Regions from separate parts of the Acidovorax sacchari genome, predicted to be linked through region 2. Evidence: riboswitches for the same ligand, from Rfam matches in the RefSeq annotation. Region 2 holds a riboswitch; the other holds the start of a gene.
The links. A riboswitch is a leader RNA that binds a small molecule or an ion and turns the genes downstream of it on or off. The one in region 2 is predicted to bind glycine.

Region 1 (9,660 bases), 2.7 Mb from region 2:
GGAGGAATCCGCCGGCGACCGCTTCCTGCGGGACACCAGTTTCGGCTCCTATCCCGAAGACGCACGCTATGCGCTGGCCGAGGTGCTCTACGCCGTGATCCAGGGCTCGACGCTGTTCCGCGACTGGGTCGTCGTCGCCGGCACGGTCTGCTCGGTGCTGCCGATGCAGGAAGACCACCGCATGAACCTGCTCAACACCGCGATCATGCTGCGCGGCAGCCGCGCCCGCCTCGATGCCAGCGTGCCCTACATCCTCATGGAGAAGCACTACATCTCCCACATCGACGGTCCGCCCCAGGACTGGCATGCCAACCTCGACCCCACCACCACCTACAGCTTCCAGCTCAATCCGGACCAGAACCTGGACAACCTGGTTTTCTGGGACGAGATGGCTGTGGGCCTGGAGGTCTGCCTGGACCATGCCAAGCAGGTGGTGGCGAACGCCATGAACACGGTGGCGCAGACGCTGGGGCCGCAAGCCAGGGCCCTGGACCTGCAACTGGTCACCTCCTGCGGCATGGCCATCGTCCCGCAGGCCGTGGCGGTGGCCGACGGCGCCCTCGTCATGCTCACCGACGGCATGTCGCACCTCCAGCACCTGCAGGAGCCGATCTTCCAGATCGGCCGCTACGACGCCGCGGCGAACACGACCCGGCTCATGGACCTCGCCGACTTCCAGTTCTCGGAGCTTCCGGCACACGAGGATTACCAGGTGGACTACCTGCGGGGCCTCTACACGAAAAAGCAGTTGCGCCAGGGTGTGTGGACGGCCAGGACCGCCCTGCCGCTGCGCAGCGTCTCCAGCTGACGAGCTGACGGCCCGGCGCCCCGCTGCGGCGGGGCCGCCGCACGCGGTTCACAGCGTCTCGCTGTGCACGTGCACCACCCGCCCGACGAGCCGCGCCGAGGGCGCGGTCAGCTGCTTGCGCGGAAACCGCAGCGCGTTCTCCGCCGCCAGCCACCAGGCGCCGCTGTCGCGCACCACCCGCCGCACCAGGCAGGCGCCCTCGTAGTCCACCACGAACACCTGTCCGTCGGCCGGCGACGGCTCACGGGTATCCACGGCCAACACGTCCCCGGGGTGCAATGAAGGCTGCATGCTGTCGTCGCCCACCGCGACCGCGATCAGGTCGCGTGCCCGCAGGCTGCGACGCTCCAGCCATTCATGGGTGAGCGCGACGGTGCGCATGCCGCCGTCCCCGGTGCAGGCGGGTTCGGCACCCTGCCGCCCGCCGCCCAGGTCCTGCTGGCGCCGCACCTCCAGCACCAGCACGGCGTCCCCCTCCGCACCGGCCTCCGCGTCCGGATAGGCCGGATCGCGCTCGCCCGCCTGCAGGGGCGGCTCCCCGTCCGCCTGAAACCACGCGCGCATGCCGCGCAGCGTCTCGATCGCCCGCACCGTCTTGTCCGACACGGCGCGCGATCCCGACAGCATCTGCCGCACGAAAGCCCCGTCGCGGTACCCCAGCAGGCGCCCGAACGCGGTGACGTTGCCCGCCGTGAGATGGGCAATCGCCTCATCCAGGCGCTGGCGCCGATACAGTTGCAACGCGGTTTCGTCCATGGTGCGGAAAGTAGCACACGCTACGGTTGCTTTTGCTACTTTGCAAAAATAGAATCCAGAGCAATTGCTACTTTCCACGGGGCGGGACATGACGTTGCACGAATACCTCCAACAGCACGGCGCCCTGAGCGTCCGCCAGCTCCGGCTGCGCATGGCGCAATACGGCTCGCCGATCAAGAGCGACGCGCAGATCCGGCAGTGGCAGCACGGCTACGCCCGGCGCATCCCCTCCCCGCTGAACTGCGTGGCCATCGAGCAGGCCACGGGCGGCCAGGTCACGCGCAAGGACCTGCGCCCCCACGACTGGGCCGCCATCTGGCCGGAGCTGGGCGCGGCGCGCTGACACCCCGTGCGGGCGGGGGCGGGAAACACCTGCACACACCGCTTCGCACGGCGGCGACACCGGTGCGACACGGCGTTGACGCGCGGCGGCGAGCATGGGTCCATGGATGACCGGGACCACCGGGGCCGACCGGGCCCGGCACCGGGATTCCGAGCCTTTCAGGAGACTTCCATGAACCACCACCGCCAGGCCCTCTCCCTCTCCGCCGCCTCGCTCGCGCTGGCCGCCGCCATGGGTACGGTGACCATCTCCGCGCAGGCCGCCACCAGCGCCACCGTCATCGTGCAATCCGGCCCGCAGTACGTCGCGCCCGCGCCCGTGGTGCTGGAGCGCTGGTCCGCCCCGCCCCCGCCCCGCCATGAACGGGTGCCTCCGCCGCGCCGCGGCATGGTCTGGGAGCAGGGCCACTGGGAATGGCGCGGCCACGGGCACGTCTGGGTTCCGGGCCACTGGCTGCGCGCGCGGCCGGGCTATGTGTACCGCCAGCCGGGCTGGGTGCAGCAGGGCGGCCGCTGGGAGATGCGCCGCGGCGGCTGGGACCGGGACGGCGACGGCGTGCCCAACCGCTACGACCGCCGGCCCGACGATCCCTACCGGCGCTGATCCCCCGCCGCCCGGCCCGTACCGGAGACCATAACCATATGGGCGGGCAGGCATGAAGCCTTGCCCACAATGGCGCATTCCTTGCTTCCCACCGGACCGCCCCACCCGGGCGGCCCTGTCCGGGCAGGGATCCTGTTCTTTCCTGGGACCCTTCGCATGCGCCGTCTTTCCGATTCCTTCTCCTGGCTGGGTGCCGCCGCGCTCGCCGCCGCGGCCTGGACCGCCTCCTCCCCCGCCCTCGCGGCCGATCCGCACGGCGCCGCCGACTGGCCGCGCCAGCCCGTCACGCTCATCATGGGCTTCCCGGCCGGCTCCGGCGTGGACGTGGTGGCCCGCTCCGTGCAGGAGCCGCTCAGCCAGAAGCTCGGCCAGCCGGTCATCATCGATTACAAGTCCGGCGCCGCAGGCAACATCGCCAGCGAGTACGTCGCCCGCGCGAAGCCGGACGGCTACACGCTGGCCTTCGGCACCGCGGCCACGCACGGCAGCAATGCCGCGCTCTACAAGAAGCTGCCCTTCGACGTGGAGGCCGACTTCGTGCCCGTGGGCACGCTCATCGACGTGTCGAACGTGCTCACCGTGAACCCGAACGTGATCGACGCGAAGACGCTGCAGGAATTCGTCGAGATCGTGAAGGCGAACCCCGGCAAGTACAACTACGCCTCCACCGGCAACGGCGCCGGCACCCACATGGCGTTCGCCGAATTCAACGCGCGCCTGGGCCTGAACATGGTGCATGTGCCCTACAAGGGCGGCCCGGAGGCCATCACGTCCGTGGTGCGCGGCGAGACCTGCTGCATCATGAACCAGGTGCAGACCGTGCTGCCGCACTACAAGGCCGGCAAGGTGCGCCTGCTGGGCGTGACCACCGCGAAGCCCGTGGGCGCGGTGAAGGAAGTGCCCACCATCGCATCGAGCGGGCTGCCCGGCACCCAGGGCTTCGACAGCTCCATCTGGTTCGGCATCTTCGCGCCCAAGGGCACGGACCCGGCCATCGTGCGCAAGCTCAACACCGCGCTGCGCGAAGTGCTGGAGCAGCCCGAGGTGCGCCAGCGCTTCGAATCGCAGGGCAACACGGTGCGCATCGAAACGCCGGAGCAGTTCGCCCAGACCGTGCACAAGGACCGGGCCAAGTGGGCCCAGGTGGTGAAGGACGCGAAAATCAGCGTGGACTAGAGGACAACCCCCTGAGCGGCTTGCGCCGCTCCCCCCTTCTCTCGTGGCGCTGCGCGCCTCGGGAAGGGGGGCACCCCCAGCGGCCTGGCAGAGCCAGTTCCGCGGGGGTCGCTGGCTTTGGGCCGCGCCGGTTTCAGGCGCCGTCACGAAGCCGTCCCGGCATTGCCATCGCGTCCCGTCGCACTACCCGCTCTGCTACTGCATCGATCTTTTCCATGGCTCTTTCTTCTTCTCTGGGCGCGGCCGGGCTGGCCGCGCTGGAACAGCGGCTGCAGCACGACCTGCTGACCCTCAACTGGCGCGCGAAGGCCTGGCTGCCGCAGCGCATGCACGCGGGCCGGCCGGTCATCGACGTGCTCATCATCGGCGCCGGCCAGGCGGGCCTGGCGGCCAGCATGGCGCTCGCGCAGCAGGGCATCCCTGCGGTGCTGCTGGACCGCGCGCCGGAGGACCACGAAGGGCCCTGGGCCACCACGGCGCGCATGGAAACGCTGCGCTCGCCCAAGGAGCTGACGGGCCCGGCGCTGGGCGTGCCTTCGCTCACCTTCCGCGCGTGGTTCGAAGCCCAGTGGGGCGAAGACGCCTGGGCCGCGCTCGACAAGATCCCGCGGCTGCAGTGGATGGACTACCTGCGCTGGTACCGGCGCGTCACCCGGGCCGACGTGCGCAACGGCCATGCGGTCACCGCCGTGCGGCCGCGTGGCGACGGACTGGTGGAGGTGGACGTGCAGGCGCAGGGCCACGCCACGACCTGGTTCGCGCGGCGCGTGGTGCTGGCCACGGGCCGCGACGGCCTGGGCGGTCCGCAGATCCCGGCCTTCATGCAGGGGGTCGGCCGCGGCCGCTGGGCGCATTCGTCCGATGTGCTGGACTACGCCACGCTGCGCGGCCTGCGCGTGGGCGTGGTGGGCGCCGGCTCGTCGGCCATGGACAGCGCCGCCACGGCGCTGGAATGCGGCGCCGCCAGCGTGGACCTGCTGGTGCGCCGCCCCGACCTGCCCCGCATCAACAAGTCCAAGGGCTCGGGCGTGCCCGGCCTCACGCACGGCCACCACGACCTGCCGGATGCCTGGAAATGGCGCATCCGCCACTACATCAACACCACGCAGGTGCCCCCGCCGCACGGCAGCACGCTGCGCGTCTCGCGCCACCCCAATGCCTTCTTCCACCTGGGCTGCCCGGTGCAGGGCGTGCGCGAGAACCCGGCCGACGGCGCGCTGCACGTCGCCACGCCGCATGGCACGTTCGCCTTCGACTTCCTGATCGTCTCGACCGGCTTCGCCATCGACTGGGCGCAGAAGCCCGAGTTCGCGGCCATCGCGCCCCACGTGCGCACCTGGGGCGCACGCTACACGCCGCCGCCGGGCGACGAAGACCAGGAACTGGCCGATTCGCCCGACCTGGGACCCGTGTTCGAGTTCCGCGAGAAGCTGCCCGGCGACTGCCCCGGCCTGGAGCGCGTGCACTGCTTCTGCTACCCCGCGGCCCTCTCGCACGGCACGGTCTCGGGCGACATCCCCGCCATCAGCGACGGCGCGCGCCGGCTGGCCACCGGCCTCGCCAGCCTGTTCTACCGCGAGGACGTGGACCACCACTTCGGCGTGCTGCAGGCCTATGCCGAGCCCGAACTGCTGGGCGACGAATGGACGCCCGCGGACACCGCCCGGCGCGTCCTGCCCGGCTGACCTGCCGCCCCGCCCTCTCTTCCTGCCCACCGCAACGGATTGCCCATGACCGATACCGCCACCATTGCCCCTGCATCCCGCGACACCATCGACCACATCGCCGGCCTCGCGCCCGGGAGCGCGGCCCACGCCGTGCGCCACCAGCGCGACAAGGTCGCCACGGCCACGCAGGGCTGCGAGGACGCCCTCTTCGGCCCCGGCCTGCCCGGCGGCCTCACGCAGGCCGAGCGCCTGGCCGTGGCGCACGACATCGCCCGCGTGAGCGGCCTGCCCGCGCTGGCGGCGCACTACCGCGCGGCCCTCGAGCCCCTGCATCCCCCGCCGGCCGTGCAGGCGCTCGTCGATGCGACCGGCGCCGCGATCCCGGATGCACGCCTGCGGGCCATCGTGCATTTCGCGCGCACGCTCGCCACGCACCCCGCCGAAAGCGACCAGGCCGCCCTGCAGGCGCTGCCCGCCGCGGGCCTCTCGGTGCCGGGCACGGTGCTGCTCGCGCAGCTGATCGGCTTCGTCACCTACCAGCTGCGCGTGGTGGCCGGCGTGGCCGCGCTGGCGCAACTGGGCGAGGCCGGTGCGGCACCTGCCGCTGCGGCAGCGCAGCCGGCGGACGCCGCCCCCTTCGTCCATCCCGCCAATCTGCCCGCGCCCGGCGAGCCGCTGCGCGTGAACGGCTACACCAGCGAGACGCTGGACTGGAAGGCCTGGCTGCCCGTGCTCGATCCCGCCTCGGCCACTCCCGAGCAGAACGCGGTGCTCGACCTCAGCCACCCCAAGGCCCGCACGTCGGACTTCTACCTGCTGCTGGCGCACCAGCCCCGCGTGCTCTCCGAGCGCTCGCAGGCCTTCAACGCCATCATGTACGCCCCGGGCGGCCTCGCCCGCGCCGAGCGCGAAGTCGCCAGCACCGTGGTCTCGCGCGTGAACGGCTGCGTGTACTGCGCTTCCGTGCACGCCCAGCGCTTCGAGCAACTGGCCAAGCGCAACGACGTGATGGCGCAGATCTTCCAGGAGCCCGACACCGCCGGCACCAATGCGCGCGAACGCGCCATCGTGCAGGCCAGTGCCGCGCTCACGCGCACGCCCGGCGCGTTCGGCGCGCAGCACCTGCAGCCGCTGCGCGACGCCGGCCTGTCCGACCTGGAAATCCTGGACGCGCTGCACGCCGCCGCGCTGTTCGCCTGGGCCAACCGGCTCATGCTGAACCTGGGCGAAGCCGTCTTCCCGCAGGCCGGCTGAACCCGCAGCCGCGCCGGGCGCTTTGCGCGGCGCGGTTTCGCTGCTACGATCCGCCCCGCAGGAGAGCGAACGCCAGCGGCACCGCTGGCGTTCCACCGAAGGCGCAAACTCCCATACACGCTCAGGTACCGTACTGCACACCATCGAATGCCGTCTGGAGAGCCGCCACAGCCTGTGGTGCACCGAAGGAGCAAGCCCCGCGCCGTGTTGGCCTCGGGGTGAATCTCTCAGGTACCAAGGACAGGGGGAGCGGCAGCCGGGCCACGCGCCTGCTGCACGCTATTGAATCCATAGCTGCCTGCACGCGCACGCCCGGCGCTTCACCCTCGAAAGGTTTGAAGATGCGCGTGATCGTCCTCGGCGCCGGCTTGCTCGGCACCACCTCGGCCTATTTCCTCCAGCAGCTCGGCCACGAAGTGACCGTGATCGACCGCCAGGCCACGCCCGGCGCGGAAACCAGCTTCGCCAACGGCGGCCAGATCTCGGTGAGCCACGCCGAGCCCTGGGCCAACCCGAGCGCTCCGCTCAAGGTGCTGCAATGGCTGGGCCGGGAAGACGCGCCGCTGCTCTTCCGCCTGCGCGCCGACATGCGCCAGTGGCTCTGGGGCCTGCAGTTCCTGCGCGAATGCACGCCGGCGCGCACGCGCCACAACATCGAGCAGATCGTGCGCCTGGGCACCTACAGCCGCGAAACGCTGCAGCAGCTGCGCCGCGACACCGGCATCCAGTACGACCAGCGCACGCAGGGCATCCTGCACTTCTACACCAGCCGCAAGGAATTCGACGGCGCGCTCGCGCCGGCCGAGCAGATGCGCCAGCTCGGCTGCGAGCGCCGCGTGGTGAGCGCCGACGAGGCCGTGCGCATCGAACCGGCCCTGGCCTCCATCCGCTCCCAGCTGGCGGGCGCCACCTACACCGACGCCGACGAATCCGGAGACGCCAACGCCTTCACGCGCGCGCTGGCGCAACGGGCCGAACAGGCCGGCGTGCGGTTCCGCATGGGCTGCCACATCACGGCGCTGCGCACCGCGGCCGGGGCCATCGACCATGTGGAGATCACCGACGCGGAAGGCCGCTTCGAGCGCGTGCGCGGCGATGCCTACGTGCTGGCCATGGGCTCGTTCAGCCCGCTGCTGGCCGAGCCACTGGGCCTGCGGCTGCCCATCTATCCGGCCAAGGGCTATTCGGTGACGCTGCCCGTGCGCGATGCCTCCGCCGCGTACGAGGTCAGCCTGACGGACGACGAGTACAAGCTGGTCTTCTCGCGATACACCCGCCCGGCCCGGGACGGCCAGCCGGCGCGCGACGTGATGCGCATCGCCGGCACCGCCGAACTCAACGGCTATGGCCGCGACCTCAACCCGGTGCGCTGCGAAGCCATCGTGAAGCGCGTGGAGCAATTGTTCCCGGGCGCGGGCGACACCTCGCAGGCGCAGTTCTGGTCGGGCCTGCGTCCGGCCACGCCGAGCAACGTGCCGCTCATCGGCCGCACGAAGCTGCCCAACCTGTTCCTCAACACCGGCCACGGCACGCTGGGCTGGACGCACGCCTGCGGCTCGGGCCGCGCCATCGCCAGCATCGTGAGCGGGCTCGTGCCCGAGGTGGATTTCGCCTTCGCGGGCATGCCGCGCGGCCGCGCCGCCGTGCCGGCGCTGGCCTGAGAGCGGCTGACACGACCCAGCGAAGCGGTTCTGGCGAGGCGCCGCATCGCAGGCAGTACCGTAGTACGACAAGATGCGGCAACGACGCCAGAAGGGTCGTGTCGGCCGCTCTACGCCTCGCCCGGACCGGCGCAGGTGAACACGGTCAGCACGCCGGTGTAGCCGTAGAGCCGGTGGTGGGCGATCTCCCCGCCCGCGAAGAACCCCACCAGCGGCACGTCGCCCAGGGCGTGCCGCACGATCTGCATCTCGGCGCCGGGCCCGCCGAAGTGCGGCCCGCCCCGGCCCGAACAGCTCACGTAGATGGCCCCCATGATCGTGCGCTCGGGCATGCCCTCGGTGGCATGGTCCAGTGCCCGCATCAGCGCCGCGCGTTCGCCGGCGTGCGACGGCGGCGGGGCGGCCGCGGGCTCCTGCGGCTCCGGCGCCAGTTCCTCGCGGATCTCGGCGCAGATGCGCATCAGGTCGGCGCGCGCCGCCGCCACGTTGCGCTGGCAGAACGCGAGCCGCATGCCCTCCTCCACCTTGTCGGCCAGGGCCACGCCATGCCGCATCGGGTCGAGCCCCACGAGATGCCGCACGCGTACGTCCGTGCCGAAATGGCCCGTGCGCCCCATGGGCTGCGAGCCCTCGTCCACCAGGCCCGCCAGCGTCGCGCGCAGGGCACGCAGCGCGGGCTGCGGATCGCCCTCCAGGGTGATGCCCAGGGTGCCCAGCAGCACGTCCAGCGCGGGCTCGCCATCGAGCGCGAGCACCACGTTGTCCTGCGCCCGCGTGATCTGTGCGAACGGGCCGACCGGCTGGCATCCCTGGGTCACGCGCGAGAGCATGCCCACGCCCCTGCCGAACGCCACGCCCGACAGCCCGCCGCCGAACACGCCCCGCGCCGCGCCCTGGCCCGCGATGTTGCCGTTGCCGCCCACCGCGAACTGCACGCTGCGCCCGCGGCTCGCCGCGATGCCGCCGAACAGGTAGCCCGACTCGGTGCGGTCCGACATCTCCGCGATCAGCTCGGCGAGGTCCGGCGTGTCGCCATCGGCATGCACCAGCGCCGTGTGCGGCACGAAGCCGCCCGCGGAAGCGCCTCCGCGCGACAGCGGCGCCACGCCCGAGAACACGCGGTACTGGTCCTGCGGCAGGTCCAGCAGCATCACCGACAGGGCCGGCTCGTCGAAATACTCGGCATTGTTCGCCGCCACGCCCACCCCCACCGTGCCGCTCCAGTCGGTCACCTCCGGGAGTTCGGCCGCGAGCACGTCGAGCAGGGCCTCCGCGTCTTCTGCGTAGTGGTCCGTGATGTAGAGCACGCCGAGCGTGGGCGCGCTCGCGTAGTGCGGCAGGGCCATCTGCGCGCGCAGCTGCGCCAGCACCAGCGCGGCGGCCATGCGCCAT
Region 2 (9,660 bases):
CCGTGCCGGGAACGCCGCCCCGACCGCAGGAGCTTCGGCTCCTGTTTCGTTTTTCCCGAAGCCCCACCCGCCATGTCCCTCTTTTCCCTGCTCGGCGCCGTCGAGATCGGGCTGATCTTCAGCCTGGTCGCGCTGGGCGTCTTCATTTCATTCAGGCTGCTGCGCTTTCCCGACCTGACGGTGGACGGCAGTTTCCCGCTGGGCGGCGCGGTATGCGCCGTGCTCATCTCCACGGGCACCAACCCCTACGTGGCCACGCTCGCGGCCACCGCGGCAGGCGCGGCGGCCGGCCTCGTCACCGGCTGGCTCAACGTCAAGCTGAAGATCATGGACCTGCTGGCCAGCATCCTGATGATGATCGCGCTCTACTCGATCAACCTGCGCATCATGGGCGGGCCCAACGTGCCGCTCATCAACGATCCGACCCTCTTCACGCTGCTGCAGCCCGAGGGCCTGGCCGACTACATCGCCCGGCCCGCCCTGCTGCTGGTGATCGTGGTCGCCGCCAAGCTGGCCATGGACTGGTTCTTCGCCACCGAGCGGGGCCTGGCCATCCGCGCCACCGGCTCCAACGCCCGCATGGCCCGCGCCCAGGGCGTGAACACCGGCGCCATGGTGCTGCTGGGCATGGCCGTGTCGAACGCGCTGGTGGCGCTCGCCGGCGCCCTCTTCGCGCAGACCCAGGGCGGCTCGGACATCTCCATGGGCATCGGCACCATCGTGATCGGCCTGGCCGCCGTGATCGTGGGCGAGAGCATCCTGCCCTCTCGCCGGCTGGTGTGGGCGACGCTCGCCGTCGTCATCGGCGCCATCGTCTATCGCTTCTTCATCGCGCTGGCGCTCAACAGCGACTTCATCGGCCTGAAGGCGCAGGACCTGAACCTGGTCACGGCCGTGCTGGTGACCGTCGCCCTGGTCATCCCCCAGATCAAGCGCAAGCTCTCATCGAAGCAGCCTCGATAAGGAACCGCACCATGCTGAGCGCACAAGACCTGCACATCACCTTCAATCCCGGCACGCCCATCGAGACGCGCGCTTTGCGCGGCATGTCGCTGGACATTCCGGCCGGGCAGTTCGTCACCGTGATCGGCTCCAACGGGGCCGGCAAATCCACCTTCCTGAATGCCATTTCGGGCGACCTGTCGGTGGACACGGGCCGCATCGCCATCGACGGCGAGGACGTGACCCGCCAGCCCGTCTGGGCGCGCGCGAAGCGCGTGGCGCGCGTCTTCCAGGACCCGATGGCCGGCACCTGCGAGGATCTCACCATCGAGGAGAACATGGCGCTCGCCCAGCAGCGCGGCACGCTGCGCGGCCTGCGCGGCGCGGTGAAAGCGCAGCAGCGCGAGACCTTCCGCGAACGCCTCGCCACGCTGGGCCTGGGCCTGGAAAACCGCCTCACCGACCGCATCGGCCTGCTCTCGGGCGGCCAGCGCCAGGCCGTGAGCCTGCTCATGGCGGCGCTGCAGCCCTCGCGCATCCTGCTGCTGGACGAGCACACCGCCGCGCTCGACCCGCGCACGGCCGACTTCGTGCTGCAGCTCACGGCGCGCATCGTGGCCGAGAACCAGCTCACCACCATGATGGTCACGCACAGCATGCGCCAGGCGCTGGACGTGGGCCAGCGTACCGTGATGCTGCACCAGGGCCAGGTGGTGCTCGACGTGTCGGGCGAGGAGCGCAGCCGGCTGGGCGTGCCGGACCTGCTGCAGATGTTCGAGAAGGTGCGCGGCGAGCAACTGGCGGACGACGCGCTGCTGCTGGGCTGACGGCGCGCCACGCCCGCCCCGGCGCTGCCGGGATGCCCGCCCTTGCTCGGCCGCTCAGTCCGCGCGCAGGGGCAGGTCCGCTTTCTTGAGCGTGCGCAGCACGAAGCTCGAGCGGCTGTGGCGGATGCCCTTGATCTTGTAGAGCTTCTCGCGCAACAGGCGCTCGTAGTCGCGCGTGTCCTTCACCACCACGCGCAGCAGGTAGTCGTAGTCGCCCGACACCAGATGCGCCTCCACCACCTCGGGAATGCTCGCGAGCGTCTCGCCGAACTTCTCCAGGGTGTTGTCGGAATGGCTGTCGAGCGTGACCTGCACGAGCACGGTATCGGCCAGGTCCAGCGCCTGGGCGTTGAGGCGTACCGTGTAGCCCTCGATCACGCCGGATTCCTCCATGCGGCGGATGCGCGCCCAGCAGGGCGACGGGCTCAGGCCCACGGCCTGGCCGATGTCCTGCAGGCTGGCGCGCGCGTCGGCCTGGAGCACGGCGAGGATTTTTCGGTCGATGCGGTCCATGGAAGGATTGTGCAGATATTCGCCCGATCGCAGAATATTTTTCTTTGCATTGCGCCATTTTCTGGAAATACGGAAAAACCATCGGCGGCCCTGGCGGCACAATTTCCTCCACAGGGCGCCCCTACCGGGGCGCGTGCGAATGGCAAGACCCCGGCCGGTTACCGCCGGACCGGGGTGCTTGGCACAACCGCCCGAAAAACCTGCGCTGCCGGCGCCGCGGGCCACCGCGCAGCCGTTAGAATCCGCCGGGTCAGGAGAGAGCGCCGCGCCCGCAACGGGTGGCGGGCGCCGCCGAAGGCGCAGGGAATCCCGAACGCTCAGGCAAAAGGACTGGCAAGGCGCCCGCAGGGATGCGGGCGTTTCCCCGGCTGGAGAGAGGCCTGCCTCCAACTTGGCAGGCCCACCGAAGGAGCAAGCCCCGCAACGCACCGCCCCCGTGGCAGCGCGCACGGCGTGGTGAATCTCTCAGGTAAAGCGGACAGCGGGCACAGGCGTGGCGCCCCGTGGCGGCACGCGCGTCGTCCGTCCCTGCCTGAGTGAAAGGCCCGCTCCGCCCATGTCCGCCGAATCCGCCTCCCTGCACACCACGCCCCTGCACGCGCTGCACCTCGAACTCGGGGCCCGCATGGTGCCCTTCGCCGGCTACTCCATGCCCGTGCAATACCCTGCCGGCCTGATGGCAGAGCACCTGCACACGCGGCAGGCCGCCGGGCTGTTCGACGTCTCGCACATGGGCCAACTGCGCCTCGCCGGCCCCGACGCCGCCGCGGCCTTCGAGACCCTGGTGCCCGTGGACGTGATCGGCCTCGGTTTGAACAAGCAGCGCTACGGCCTGCTGCTGAACGACGAGGGCGGCATCATCGACGACCTGATGTTCGTGAACCGCGGCGACGACCTGTTCGTGATCGTGAACGGCGCCTGCAAGGCCGGCGACATCGCCCACATCCAGGAGCGCATCGGCGGCCGCTGCGAAGTCATCCCCCTGCCCGACCAGGCCCTGCTCGCCCTGCAGGGCCCGCAGGCCGCCGCGGCGCTCGCGCGCCTGGCGCCCGGCACCGCATCGCTGGTCTTCATGACGGGCGGGCGCTTCGAGATCGCCGGCTGCGACTGCTACGTGACGCGCAGCGGCTACACCGGCGAGGACGGCTTCGAGATCTCCGTGCCCGCCGCCCAGGCCGAGGCACTGGCCCGCGCGCTGCTGGCCCAGCCCGAGGTGAAGCCCATCGGCCTCGGCGCGCGCAACTCGCTGCGGCTGGAGGCCGGCCTGTGCCTCTACGGCAACGACATCGACACCACCACCACGCCGCCCGAGGCCGCGCTGAACTGGGCCATCCAGAAGGTGCGGCGCACCGGTGGCGCGCGCGCGGGGGGCTTCCCGGGCGCGGAGAAGGTGCTGGCGCAGATCGACTACCCGTCGCGGCTCACCCGCCGCCGCGTGGGACTGGTGGCGCGCGAGCGCGTGCCCGTGCGCGAGCACACCGCCCTGCAGAGCACCGACGGCGCGGCCATCGGCGAAGTGACCAGCGGCCTGCTCGGCCCGAGCGTGAACCAGCCCGTCGCCATGGGCTACGTGGCGCCGGAATTCGCCGCCACCGGCACCGTGGTGCACGCGATCGTGCGCGGCAAGGCCGTGCCGATGGAGGTCAGCCCCATGCCGTTCCTGCAGCCCCGCTACCACCGCGGCTGACCGCGGCGCGCGCGAGCCGCGCCCGGCAGCGCCCCGGCCGCGGCTACAGTCGCAGTCGCGGGCCCCTTTCCGGGAGCGCGCATCGTTTTTTCCGTTTTCCCACCGCCTTTTCGCGGACCTTTCTTTCAGGAGCCCCCATGACCGTCAAGTTTTCCCGCGACCACGAGTGGATCAACGCCGCCGACACCGGCGCCGCCGTCGTCGGCATCACCGTCCATGCGCAGGATGCGCTCGGCGACGTCGTCTTCGTCGACCTGCCCGAGGTGGGCAAGACTTTCGCCCAGGGCGAAGTGGCCGGCGTGGTCGAGTCCGTGAAGGCTGCCGCCGACGTGTACATGCCCGTGTCCGGCGAGATCGTGGAAGTGAACGAGGCGCTGCGCGCCGATCCGTCGCTCGCCAACAGCGCGCCGCTGGGCGACGGCTGGTTCTTCAAGGTGCGCCTGTCCGACGCGTCGCAGCTCGATGCGCTCATGGACGAAACCGCCTACACCGAGTTCTCGAAGAACGCCTGATCCGGCCCCGGCGGCGGGCGGCTTCGGGCCGGCCCGCCGCGGTGCGCCCGCGCAGGGCGCCCTTTTCGTTTTCCCTTTTCCCCTCTTTCCGCTGACCGGGACCCCTCCCATGCCCACGTCCACCCTCCCGCCGCTTTCCGCGCTCGAAAACGCCGCCGAATTCCAGCCCCGCCACATCGGCATCGATGCGGCGGACGAGGAGCGCATGCTCTCCGTCATCGGGGAGGCGTCGCGCGCGGCGCTGGTGGGTGGCATCGTGCCGGCGTCCATCGCCCGTACCGAGCCGATGCAGCTGCCGCCCGCCACCACCGAGGCCGCGGCCCTCGCGGAGCTCAAGGCGATCGCCTCGAAGAACCGCGTGCTGCGCAGCTTCATCGGCCAGGGCTACTACGGCACGCACACGCCGGGCGTGATCCTGCGCAACATCCTGGAGAACCCCGCCTGGTACACCGCCTACACGCCCTACCAGGCCGAGATCTCGCAGGGCCGCATGGAGGCGCTGGTCAACTTCCAGACCATGGTGTGCGACCTCACGGGCATGCCCATCGCCAACGCCTCGATGCTGGACGAGGCCACGGCCGCAGCCGAGGCCATGACGCTCGCCAGGCGTTCCGTCAAGTCGAAGAGCCAGACCCTCGTCGTCTCGGGCGACACGCATCCGCAGACCATCGAGGTGATCCGCACGCGCGCCGAGCCGCTGGGCATCAGCGTGGTGATCGCGAACTCCGAAGCCGAATGGAACGCGGCGCTCGAGGGCGACTTCTTCGCCGCCGTAATCCAGTACCCGGCCAGCAGCGGCTGGCTCGCCGACTGGCGCGCCGACGTGGAGAAGATCCACGCGAAGCAGGCCGCTGCGATCGTGTGCGCCGACCTGCTGGCGCTCACGCTGCTCGTGCCGCCCGGCGAATGGGGCGCGGACATCGTCGTGGGCAGCACGCAGCGCTTCGGCATGCCGATGGGCGCGGGCGGCCCGCACGCCGCCTTCATGGCCTGCCGCGACGAATTCAAGCGCTCGCTGCCCGGCCGCCTCGTGGGCGTGAGCGTGGACGTGCACGGCCAGCCGGCCTACCGCCTTGCGCTGCAGACGCGCGAGCAGCACATCCGCCGCGAGAAGGCCACCTCCAACATCTGCACGGCGCAGGTGCTGCCGGCCGTGATCGCCAGCATGTACGCCGTGTACCACGGCCCCGAGGGCCTCAAGCGCATCGCCCAGCGCGTGGCGAGCTTCACCGCCATCCTGGCCAAGGGCCTCGTGGCGCTCGGCCATACCGCGCACCACCACGAGTCCGCATTCGACACCCTGTGCCTGCACACGAAAGAGCAGACCGGCGCGCTGCTGGCCCGTGCCGTGGAGCGCGGCGCCAACCTGCGCGTGGCCTGGGACGACTATCTCTGCATTTCGCTCGATGAAACCACGGCACGGGCCGACATCGAACTGCTCTGGTCGATCTTCGCCGCCGACGGGCAGGCCCTGCCCCGCGTCGAGGATTTCGCGAACGGCGTGAATCCGCTGATCCCCGCCGAACTGCGCCGAACGAGCGCCTTCCTCACGCACCCGGTGTTCAACACCCACCATTCCGAGACCGGCATGCTGCGCTATATCCGCCAGCTTTCGGACAAGGACCTCGCGCTCGACCGCAGCATGATCCCGCTGGGCAGCTGCACCATGAAGCTCAACGCCACGAGCGAGATGATCCCGATCACCTGGCCGGAGTTCGCGCAGGTGCACCCGTTCGCGCCCGCCGACCAGCTGGAGGGCTACCGCCAGCTCGACGAGCAGCTGCGCGCCTGGCTCTGCCAGGCCACGGGCTATGCCGGCATCAGCCTGCAGCCCAATGCCGGATCGCAGGGCGAGTACGCGGGCCTGCTGGCCATCCGCGCCTACCATGCGGCGCAGGGCCAGGGCCACCGCAACATCTGCCTCATCCCGAGCAGCGCCCATGGCACCAACCCGGCCAGCGCGCAGATGGTGGGCATGCAGGTGGTGGTCACGGCCTGCGACGCCAGCGGCAACGTCGACATGGACGACCTGCGCGCCAAGTGCGAGCAGCATGCCGACAAGCTCGCCTGCGTGATGATCACCTACCCCAGCACGCACGGCGTGTTCGAGACGCAGGTGAAGGAACTCTGCCAGCTCGTGCACCGCCACGGCGGCCGCGTGTACGTGGACGGCGCCAACATGAACGCCATGGTGGGCGTGGCGGCGCCCGGCGCCTTCGGCGGCGACGTGAGCCACCTGAACCTGCACAAGACTTTCTGCATCCCGCACGGCGGCGGCGGCCCCGGCGTCGGCCCCGTCTGCGTGGTCGAAGACCTCGTGCCCTACCTGCCGGGCCATGCCACGGCCGGCGTGGCGGGCGGCACGGGAGCCGTCAGCGCGGCTCCTCTCGGCAATGCCGCCGTGCTGCCGATCAGCTGGATGTACATCCGCATGATGGGCGCGGACGGCCTGCGCGCCGCGACGGAGACGGCCATCCTCTCGGCCAACTACATCAGCGCGCGCCTGAAGGACCACTACCCCACGCTGTACGCGAGCGCCAACGGCCACGTGGCGCACGAGTGCATCCTGGACCTGCGCGGCTTCAAGGAGACCAGCGGCGTGATGGCCGAGGACGTCGCCAAGCGGCTGATCGACTACGGCTTCCACGCGCCCACCCTGTCCTTCCCCGTGCCCAACACGCTTATGGTGGAGCCCACCGAGAGCGAGACGCTGGCCGAGCTGGACCGCTTCATCGACGCGATGATCGCCATCCGCGGCGAGATCCGCCGCATCGAGCAGGGCGAGTGGCCGCAGGACGACAACCCCCTGAAGAACGCGCCCCACACCGCGCACAGCCTGCTGGACGGCGACTGGACGCACCCCTACCCGCGCGAGGCGGCGGCCTATCCGGTCGCGGCGCTGCGGCAGGCCAAGTACTGGTCGCCCGTGGGCCGGGTGGACAACGTGTATGGCGACCGCAACCTGTTCTGCAGCTGCGTGCCGGTGTCCGACTTCGCCTGAGAACGCGCGCGGGCTACCATCGCGTCTTTTGACCGGAGACCCCTTACCGTGAAGAAGACCTTCCTGCCCGCTCTCGCCGCCGTCCTGCTGGCCGGTACCGCCTGCGCCCAGAAGCCGACCGCGGCACCCGCCGCTTCGGCCGCGGCCGCACCGGCACCCGTCACCACCGCCAGCGGCCTGGTGTACGAGTCGCTCAAGGAAGGCACGGGCGAATCGCCCAAGGCCACCGACGTCGTGAAGGTGCACTACCGCGGCACGTTCCTGGACGGCAAGGAATTCGACAGCTCCTACAAGCGCGGCGAGCCCACCGAATTCCCGCTCAACCGCGTGATCCCCTGCTGGACCGAAGGCGTGCAGCGCATGAAGCCGGGCGGCAAGGCCCGCCTCACCTGCCCACCCGCCATTGCCTACGGCGCGGCTGGCGCCGGCGGCGTGATTCCGCCCAACGCCACGCTGCGCTTCGAGGTCGAACTGGTCTCCGTGCGCCGCTGAGCGGGGTGCCGGGCATGCAGCGGCTACGGGTGGGCGAACTGGCCCGGCGCACCGGCCTGACGGTGCGTGCCCTGCACCATTACGACGAGATCGGGCTGCTGCGGCCTTCCGCGCGCTCGGAATCCGGCTACCGCCTCTACAGCGAGGCAGACGTGCAGCGGCTGCACGCCATCCAGACCCTGCGCCACCTCGGCCTGCCGCTCGGCGACATCGCCGGCCTGCTGCAGGGCGGCGGGCCGGACCCGGAATCCATCATCGCCCAGCAGATCCAGGCGCTGGACCGGCAGATCGCCCAGGCGACCGAACTGCGCGGCCGGCTGGCCCTGCTGCGCAACGGCCTGGTGGCCGGGCCGGCGCCCGGCATGGGGGACTGGCTGGAAACGCTGGCCCTGATGGGCACGTACGGCAAGTATTTCAACGCCGCCGAACTGCAGCGCATTTTCGGCAACTGGAAACGCATCGAAGCCGACTGGACCGTGGTGCGCGACCTCGTGCGGAGCGCGATGGACCGCGGGCTGCCCCCCCATGACCCGGAGGTGCAGCGGCTGGCCTACCGCTGGATGGCACTGATGCTGCACTGGATGGACGGCGACATGGCGCTGCTGGACCGCTGGGGCCACATGTTCCGCACCGAGCCGGGCACCCAGGGCCGCAACCATGCGCCCTCCGGCGACATGATCGCCTACATCGAATCCGCCATCCAGCTGCGCGTGGCGCTGCTCTCCCGCTACATCGACCTGCCGGACCTGTACCGCCTGGGGCACGTTCCCTACACGGACTGGGCGGCACTCGACGAGGAAGTGCAGGCACTGATCGCACGGCAGGTGCCGCCGTCCAGCAACGCCGCCCTGGCGGCATGCCGGCGCTGGAAAGCCCTGTTCGACACGCTGACCCACCAGGACCCCGAACTGCGGCGCAAGCTGATCGCGGCGACGGCCAACGAGCCCCTTCTGCGCGCAGGCACCCCCTTGAGCGAGGCGGCGCGTGCCTATCTGGAATCCGCGCAGGCATTCGCGCAACAGGCCCCGGGACCCGCTTGACCCTCACGCAACGTGAGGCTTCACAGTCGGGGCCATGGCTTCTGAATCGAACTCCCCTTCTTACGCGCCTGCGCCGCCCGGCGAGCCGCTGTCGCGCAACGCCGGCTTCCGGTGGCTCACCGCCAGTTCGGCGCTGTCCCTGCTGGGCGACCAGTTCTCGCTGATCGCCATGCCCTGGCTGGTGCTGCAGACCACGGACGACACGCGCGTGCTGGGCACCGTGCTGGCCCTCATGAGCGTGCCCCGCGCCGTCTTCATCCTCGTCGGCGGCGCCATCGTGGACCGGCATTCGCCGCTGCGGGTGCTGCGCCTGACGCGCTGGCTGAACGCCGTGCTGACCGGGCTGCTGGCCGCGCTGGTGCTCGCCGGCCACTGCCCGCTCTGGGCGCTCTACGCGCTGTCGCTGGCGCTCGGTATCTCCACCGCCTTCAGCATCCCGGCCGCCACGTCCATCACGCCGCGCGTGGTCGGCCGGGCACAGCTGCACGCGGCCAACAGCATCGGCATGGGGCTGCGGCAGATCGGCATGTCCGTCGGCCCGCTCCTCGCCGGCCTGCTGATCGCCGGCTTCGGCGGCGCAGGCACGCAGGCAGCGGACCACGCGGGTATCGGCTTCGCCTTCGCGGTGGACGCGCTCAGCTTCGTG

Region 1: another riboswitch for glycine. It lies ahead of ACGHC0_RS23075 (D-amino acid dehydrogenase); the one in region 2 lies ahead of gcvT (glycine cleavage system aminomethyltransferase GcvT).

Annotation. Positions count from the first base shown of each region.
Region 1 is NZ_AP035783.1:5,196,371-5,206,030, forward strand. It holds gene ACGHC0_RS23040 (hypothetical protein) at 1-808, shown strand, start outside; gene ACGHC0_RS23045 (S24 family peptidase) at 857-1,564, opposite strand; gene ACGHC0_RS23050 (transcriptional regulator) at 1,653-1,907, shown strand; gene ACGHC0_RS23055 (YXWGXW repeat-containing protein) at 2,079-2,510, shown strand; gene ACGHC0_RS23060 (Bug family tripartite tricarboxylate transporter substrate binding protein) at 2,667-3,686, shown strand; gene ACGHC0_RS23065 (SidA/IucD/PvdA family monooxygenase) at 3,902-5,371, shown strand; gene ACGHC0_RS23070 (CMD domain-containing protein) at 5,417-6,607, shown strand; glycine riboswitch at 6,752-6,861, shown strand; gene ACGHC0_RS23075 (D-amino acid dehydrogenase) at 6,949-8,268, shown strand; gene ACGHC0_RS23080 (FIST signal transduction protein) at 8,379-9,660, opposite strand, start outside.
Region 2 is NZ_AP035783.1:2,483,985-2,493,644, reverse strand. It holds gene ACGHC0_RS11310 (ABC transporter permease) at 73-963, shown strand; gene ACGHC0_RS11305 (ABC transporter ATP-binding protein) at 975-1,769, shown strand; gene ACGHC0_RS11300 (Lrp/AsnC family transcriptional regulator) at 1,824-2,282, opposite strand; glycine riboswitch at 2,524-2,621, shown strand; glycine riboswitch at 2,641-2,774, shown strand; gene gcvT (glycine cleavage system aminomethyltransferase GcvT) at 2,839-3,969, shown strand; gene gcvH (glycine cleavage system protein GcvH) at 4,107-4,481, shown strand; gene gcvP (aminomethyl-transferring glycine dehydrogenase) at 4,591-7,482, shown strand; gene ACGHC0_RS11280 (FKBP-type peptidyl-prolyl cis-trans isomerase) at 7,570-7,974, shown strand; gene ACGHC0_RS11275 (MerR family transcriptional regulator) at 7,989-9,014, shown strand; gene ACGHC0_RS11270 (MFS transporter) at 9,049-9,660, shown strand, end outside.